2 regions of the Sporosarcina sp. NCCP-2331 genome follow, and region 2 is predicted to be linked to the other one. Evidence: a T-box and tRNA genes for the amino acid it is inferred to sense, from the RefSeq annotation. Region 2 holds a T-box; the other holds one or more tRNA genes.
What was found. The T-box of region 2 lies ahead of NCCP2331_RS13305 (valine--tRNA ligase). A T-box ahead of a tRNA ligase gene usually reads a tRNA of that ligase, here a tRNA-Val.
Positions count from the first base shown of each region.

Region 1: it encodes a tRNA-Val, which carries the amino acid that the T-box ahead of NCCP2331_RS13305 (valine--tRNA ligase) is inferred to sense. The anticodon was not compared.

Region 1 is NZ_BRCD01000016.1:35,145-38,570, forward strand. It holds gene NCCP2331_RS10705 (TRAP transporter permease) at 1-1,209, shown strand, start outside; gene NCCP2331_RS10710 (hypothetical protein) at 1,581-1,730, shown strand; tRNA gene NCCP2331_RS10715 (tRNA-Val) at 1,920-1,992, shown strand; gene NCCP2331_RS10720 (RluA family pseudouridine synthase) at 2,524-3,420, shown strand.
Region 2 is NZ_BRCD01000023.1:12,573-15,998, reverse strand. It holds gene hemL (glutamate-1-semialdehyde 2,1-aminomutase) at 1-142, shown strand, start outside; gene NCCP2331_RS13315 (hypothetical protein) at 875-1,504, shown strand; T-box leader at 1,719-1,937, shown strand; gene NCCP2331_RS13305 (valine--tRNA ligase) at 2,123-3,426, shown strand, end outside.

The sequences.
Region 1 (3,426 bases), on a different contig from region 2:
TCCGGTTCTTACACGATTCCAATGATGAAAAAGCTTGGTTACCGCAAAGAATTTGCCGGCGGAGTTGAAGCGGCAGCTTCGACAGGCGGACAGATTATGCCGCCGATCATGGGGGCAGCAGCATTCCTGATGGTTGAGTTCATTGGCGGAGTAACATACTGGGAAATTGCGAAAGCAGCAGCGATCCCGGCGTTATTGTACTTTACAGGAATTTGGATTATGACGCACTTTGAAGCGAAACGTGTTGGATTGGCGGGAATGGATGCTTCCCAGATTCCAAATAAGAAAGAAACGCTGAAGAAAATATATCTGCTGCTTCCGATTCTAGGGATTATCGTGTTTTTATTAGCAGGTATACCTACGATGAAAGCGGCGTTATTAGGTATCGTTTTGACGATTGTTGTCAGTTCAATCAGTAAAGAAACGAGAATTGGAATTCGTGATATGATTCAGGCGCTTGTTGACGGGGCACGAACAGCATTGGCTGTCGCAGCTGCGACTGCTTGTGCGGGGATCATTGTTGGAGTTGTCGTGAAAACAGGGTTGGGATTAAGTCTGGCAACCGGTTTGATTTCAGCTGCCGGCGGTAATATATTCCTGACGTTATTCTTTACGATGTTAGCTGCGATCATTTTAGGAATGGGATCGCCTACAACTGCAAACTATGTTATTACGTCTACAATTGCAGCACCGGCAATTATTACCCTGCTGATGCTTGATATGCCGCCTGGCGCAACTGTGCCAATCGTGGTGGCTGTCTCTGCACACTTATTCGTGTTCTATTTCGGTATCATTGCCGATATCACGCCGCCGGTGGCACTTGCCGCATTTGCAGCGTCTGGGATTTCGGGCGGAGATCCGATCAAGACAGGTGTGACATCTGCGAAACTGGCAATTGCCGCCTTTATCATTCCGTATATGTTCGTATTTAATCCCGCGATGCTGATGCTGGATTCGAGTGTTACGGAAATTGTATGGGTGACCTTTACAGCGATTGTGGGAATGGTGGCGATTGGAGCCGGGATGATTGGTTTTTGGTATCTTAAATTAAACTTGATCATGCGAATCGTGACAGTAGGTACTGGGATGCTGTTGATTTATCCAGAAACCTTAACAGATATTATTGGTTTAGTGCTATTCGCTATCTTGATGGCATGGCAGTTTATTAGTCATAAAAAACAAAACCCGTCCAATATGGTAACGGACTAACATAAAAAACTTGTCTGATTAACTGAAAAGTTGAGCAGACAAGTTTTTTTATCAATTGAAATACGAAGTATCTGAATAAATAAATAAGCGCATAAATTAATTTGTGAGTATTGAACTATTTACGTTAATACGTAAGATAGCTTGCTAGTCTAGTTATGTCAGCTGTAAAGTGGAAACGAATGAAATCAAACATAATAATGTATGAAAGTCAACAAGCCGAAGGTCTATAATTAACTAAATTCATTTTGGACTAATTACGCAGTTTTGCCCAAGCTGATTCTGTCTATACTATATATAAGCAAAACGATAACAAATACTGAACTACATACCGCCAATGAAAAAAAGCTTTTTAAAAAAGGAGTGTATCAACTATGGAGAATCAAGACATCTGGTTTGAAAATTTATTTGAAGGTCATTTAGCACACGGGATTAATAAAGAACGAATCAGCGAGTTGGATCATGAAGAATTTTTGTATTTTGAGCAGGCGCAGTCAGAAGAATCTGTAACACATATGCAGTAAGCGAAAAGGAGTGTTTCAACTGGCAAATGTAAAAGTGGTATATGAAAGTCGGTAATTTTTCTGCGCAGATCAGGGAAATTACCGATTTTTAATTTGTCTATTTACAATGAATGAAGAAGATGCTATTATAGTATTTGTGCTTATACAAGATGACTTGTTTATCACAGTATGCACATAGCAGTTCAATTCGATTCCTTAGCTCAGCTGGGAGAGCGCCACCTTGACAGGGTGGAGGTCGCTGGTTCGAGCCCAGTAGGAATCATAGGTGCCAAACCTAAGTTAATTACCGTCGGAACAACGGTTTTTAACAATAAGAGACCCTATTAGGCCGGATGCCTAGGGGTCTCTTTTCTATATTATAATGAAAAAATTATTGTTCCTCAAAATAAAATCTGCACAAAAAACGGTTCTCGACTAATTAGGGGTTTCGTTGCTCGACTTTGCAGGAAGTTTGAATGAAGTGTGAGTTTGCAGTTTAGACCTGCTTCGGCGCCGGGGGATTGCCTTACGCTATGAGCCTACTGGCGAAAAGCGTGCATCACTGCCTTAATTTCTGCAAAGAACGCAGAAATTAAGGCAAAGCGAACCCTTAGCTGTTCGCTTGGCTCACCGAGGGCCCGCAGGACACGCGTCCGCCTGGAACGCAGGGAAACGGTCACTTCCCACTTACCATATACTCTACAATTACAGTCAAATCTCAAACTGCTCAGGTAATAGAATGTCAACCACATGTATTGGTAAAGAGCCTTAATTAAAAAATGTATAAAACATTTCCACGTCGGAGGTTAATTTTATGAAAAGAAAACAACAAAAATCTAACACAACGGAATACACTGTTCAGGAACAGGCCGAGCTGCTGCCGTTTTTACTGCAAGTTATGTCAAAAAGCAGCCGGAATTCTGTTAAATCCGTTTTGACGCGCGGTCAGGTCATGGTGGACGGCCAAACAGTAACACAGCACAATCATTCTTTACAGCCGGGCCAGAAGGTTGAAATACAAAGTAATAAAGCCGCTCTCAACGTGTCCAAATTAGCAGGCGTATCCATTCTGCATGAAGATGACGATATCATCGTGATCAATAAGGAGGCGGGAATGCTTTCTGTTGCTTCTAATACAAGAGAACAGGAGATGACCGCATATCGGCAGGTAACGGAATATGTACGTAGAATTCATCCTGAAAACAGGATTTTTGTGGTGCACAGACTGGATAAAGACACATCAGGCGTGATGATGTTTGCCAAGAATGAAAAAGCTCAGCAAACGCTGCAAAATTCTTGGAATGAGTCAGTAAAGGAGCGGATGTATACCGCGCTGGTACAAGGCAAAGTGAGGAGTGCTTCAGGCACAATCGATTCCTGGTTAACTGAAAACAGTGCGTTCAAAGTCTATTCGAGCCAGTATGATAATGGCGGACAGCGCGCAATCACTCATTATAAAAGAATTCAGGCTAATAAAGAGTGTTCATTGCTGGAAGTTTTGCTTGAGACAGGACGGAAAAATCAAATTCGCGTGCATATGGAAGAAATAGGTCACCCTGTGTTGGGCGATAAGAAATACGGATCAACGAGTAATCCGCTGCGAAGATTAGGTCTTCATGCGACGGCATTGTCCTTCCTGCACCCGCGGACTGGTGAATTAGTTCGATTTGAAGCGGCAGTCCCGGCGATGTTTATCACTCGATCAAAATAAATATTT
Region 2 (3,426 bases):
CTATCGTTTGATGGCAGAAGAAGGCATTTTCCTGCCGCCTTCTCAATTTGAAGGTATGTTCTTATCTACTGCTCATACTGAAGAGCATATTGCAACAACGGTAGAAGCGTTCCATCGCGTATTTGCTAAATTAAAGAAATAATTTTCAAAACGCCAGGCGGACATCTGTTGTGACGACAGATGTCCCGCCTGGTGTTTTTTTGTTTTAAAAGTTTGGCTCATCACCAAAACAAGTGCTTGACAGTGTACATAGCAAGCAGTTTGGAGTTAAAGGTAAGTAGAGAGAGACCGTTTCCCTGCGTTCCAGGCGGACGCGTTCTGGAGGGCCCTCGGTGAGCCAACTGGTCGCTTCGCTCCCCTTAGTTGTCTCATCCTATCGGGCTGATCCTCCCAGAGTCGCCGCCTGGAACGAAGGTACACTGGATTGTTTTTCAATACTCTTTGCGTGAGTGGGCAGTATGAGCTTACTGTCTTAGATTAGTATAAGAAGTATAGAATTTCATGCAATACCTATTACCCCCCAAGGGACACAGATCCTTGCGATCAATGACTTTGCAAAGTCGAGTAAACGAAACAACGCCGACTAACTCGCACTCTGCAAAAAAGCAGCATGACATATATTCTCCACACCAGCGAAGGCGCCTTTGCGGGGTCGGCCGTTGCTGGGAGACTGCTGGCACGTTCTTCGCCAGTAGGCTCATAGCGTAAGGCAATCCCCCAGCGCCGAAGCGGCTTTAAACTGCCGCAGGATTTACGCAATACGTACGTGACACGTTATCAAAAACAAATTTTGGCGCAGACCCTAAAAAGATTTCTTCTAAAAATCGCAGCAGCTTCATATAATGGCCTGAGTTAAGAAAAGGAGTGAAGCATATTGACTGCACATGAATGGACAGTGTCGGAGACTTTTTATTTTCCGGCTGAATATGGTGCTTTTTCGGAGGCTGCCGAGCTGAAAGTGACGCCGGGTTATACGGAAGAACGCACAGAAGAGGCAATCCGGCTGCAAGGAATTTATCATATCGCCGCCAATGTGGTCTTTGATTCAGACAAGCTGATCGAGGATTCAGCAGAAGATCGCTTAATTATTGACGATGTGGAAGTGGAGAACGGCAATGGATATTTTGAATATGCGGTCCCGCTGAATGTGGATTTGCCTTCGGAAACAGTCAGTACGGTTGATCTGAAAATCGCCGATGTACAGTCCTCTCCGCTGGAAGACGGCGGATTGTATGTAGAATGGAAAGTACAGCTTCAGAGCGAATCGGTTGTGAAAGAAGAAGCAGTGGCTGCAGTACAGGAAGTAGCAGTCGCAGTAGAGTCGACATCTCATTTAGAGTTTTTGGCGAATGCCGATCAGGCAGTGGAGCAGGGGCAAAAAGAAATGGAAGACTTTCTCTTGTACATCGCAGAGCTTGATGACGATGTAACAAGAAAGATCTTCCATTCAAATAATGTTTTTGTAGAAGCAGAACGAGAGACAGGCGAGGAGGCAAAACAATAAAAAGTCGCCTGTTGTCGGCACGATCAGCAGCCGGATTAATTGGAAAACGGTCAGCGGAATAATACAGTTCTTGCAGTAAAACCTGGTTTTCCTCAGCCAAGGCGGCAGCAAGTAGGGATTATAGCTTCTGCGCACGTACACCATCCTTTCAGGTTTCATTAAGTTACGCTTGACGTCTTCAGCGTTCTTCCACTATAATAATGGGGATTAGAATATCTATGCGTTGAATAGGTCAGTACATGTGACGGGTTTTCTTAAGAGAGGGTGCGATTGGTGGGACGTACCTGGAAACTGCAGATGGAACGTCGCCTATGAGCAGTTTCTGTGAACCTTCAGTAGCAGAGACCGGTGAAAACCGTTACGATCCATGAAGATGTATGCTTATTAAGCGTTCATAAATAAAGGTGGTACCACGAGCTCCTTCGTCCTTTTTACGGGATGTATGGGGCTTTTTTGTATTCACTTTTATCTGAATTCAACAGAAAACCCCTGCTGAATTCAGATAAAGCCTCCGGCGGATGTCATGAATTTTGGATGGAGTTAAATGTGCAAGCACATTTCAAAATCCAGACGCAATCACGCCAAGGCGCGCTTGAAAGAATAAAGGAGGAACTAAAAATGACAGATGAACTGACAATGCCGACAAAATACGATCCCCAGGCAGTCGAAAACGGCCGCTATGACTGGTGGCTTCAAGGTAAATATTTTGAGTCCGATGTAAAGAGCGAGAAAGAACCGTATACCATTGTGATCCCGCCGCCGAATGTGACCGGCCGGCTTCATTTAGGGCACGCGTGGGATACTACGTTACAGGATATGCTTATTCGAATGAAGCGTATGCAAGGCTATGATGCCTTGTGGCTTCCAGGGATGGACCACGCAGGGATTGCCACACAGGCGAAAGTGGAAGAAAAACTGCGTGCTGAAGGCAAGACGCGTTATGATCTGGGCCGCGAGAAATTCGTTGAAGAGACATGGAAATGGAAAGAAGAATATGCGGATCATATCCGTGAGCAATGGTCAAAACTTGGATTGGCTCTCGATTATTCACAGGAACGTTTTACACTTGACGAAGGTCTATCCAAAGCAGTGCGTGAAGTTTTCGTTACCCTTTATAAAAAAGATCTGATCTACCGCGGAGAATATATTATTAACTGGGATCCTGCGACGAAGACGGCTTTGTCTGATATCGAGGTTATCCATAAAGATGTGCAGGGTGCATTCTATCATATGCGCTATCCATTGACGGATGGCACGGGACATATTGAGATTGCGACTACACGTCCGGAAACGATGCTCGGGGATACAGCCGTTGCCGTACACCCGGATGACGAGCGTTACCAGCATTTAATTGGCAAGATGGTAAAGTTGCCGATTGTCGGCCGTGAAATTCCGATTGTTGCAGATGATTACGTTGAAATGGACTTCGGAAGCGGAGCTGTGAAAATAACACCGGCTCATGATCCGAATGACTTTGAAGTGGGTAATCGTCACAATTTGCCACGCGTACTCGTTATGAATGAAGACGGTTCAATGAATAAGCTGGCGGGCAAGTATGAAGGCATGGATCGTTTCGAATGCCGCAAGCAAATTGTGAAAGATCTTCAGGATATGGGTGTGCTTTTTGAAATTGAAGAACATATGCATTCTGTCGGTCACTCTGAGCGAAGCGGTGCGGTGGTTGAACCTTATCTGTCTACACAATGGTTCGTGAAGATGCAGCCGCTTTCCGAAGAAGCGATTAATCTGCAGAAAAATGAAGAAGAAAAAGTTCATTTCGTTCCGGAACGCTTTGAAAAGACGTATCTTGGATGGATGGAAAATGTCCACGACTGGTGTATTTCCCGTCAGCTCTGGTGGGGCCACCGGATTCCTGCCTGGTATCATAAAACGACAGGTGAAATCTATGTTGGACAGGAATC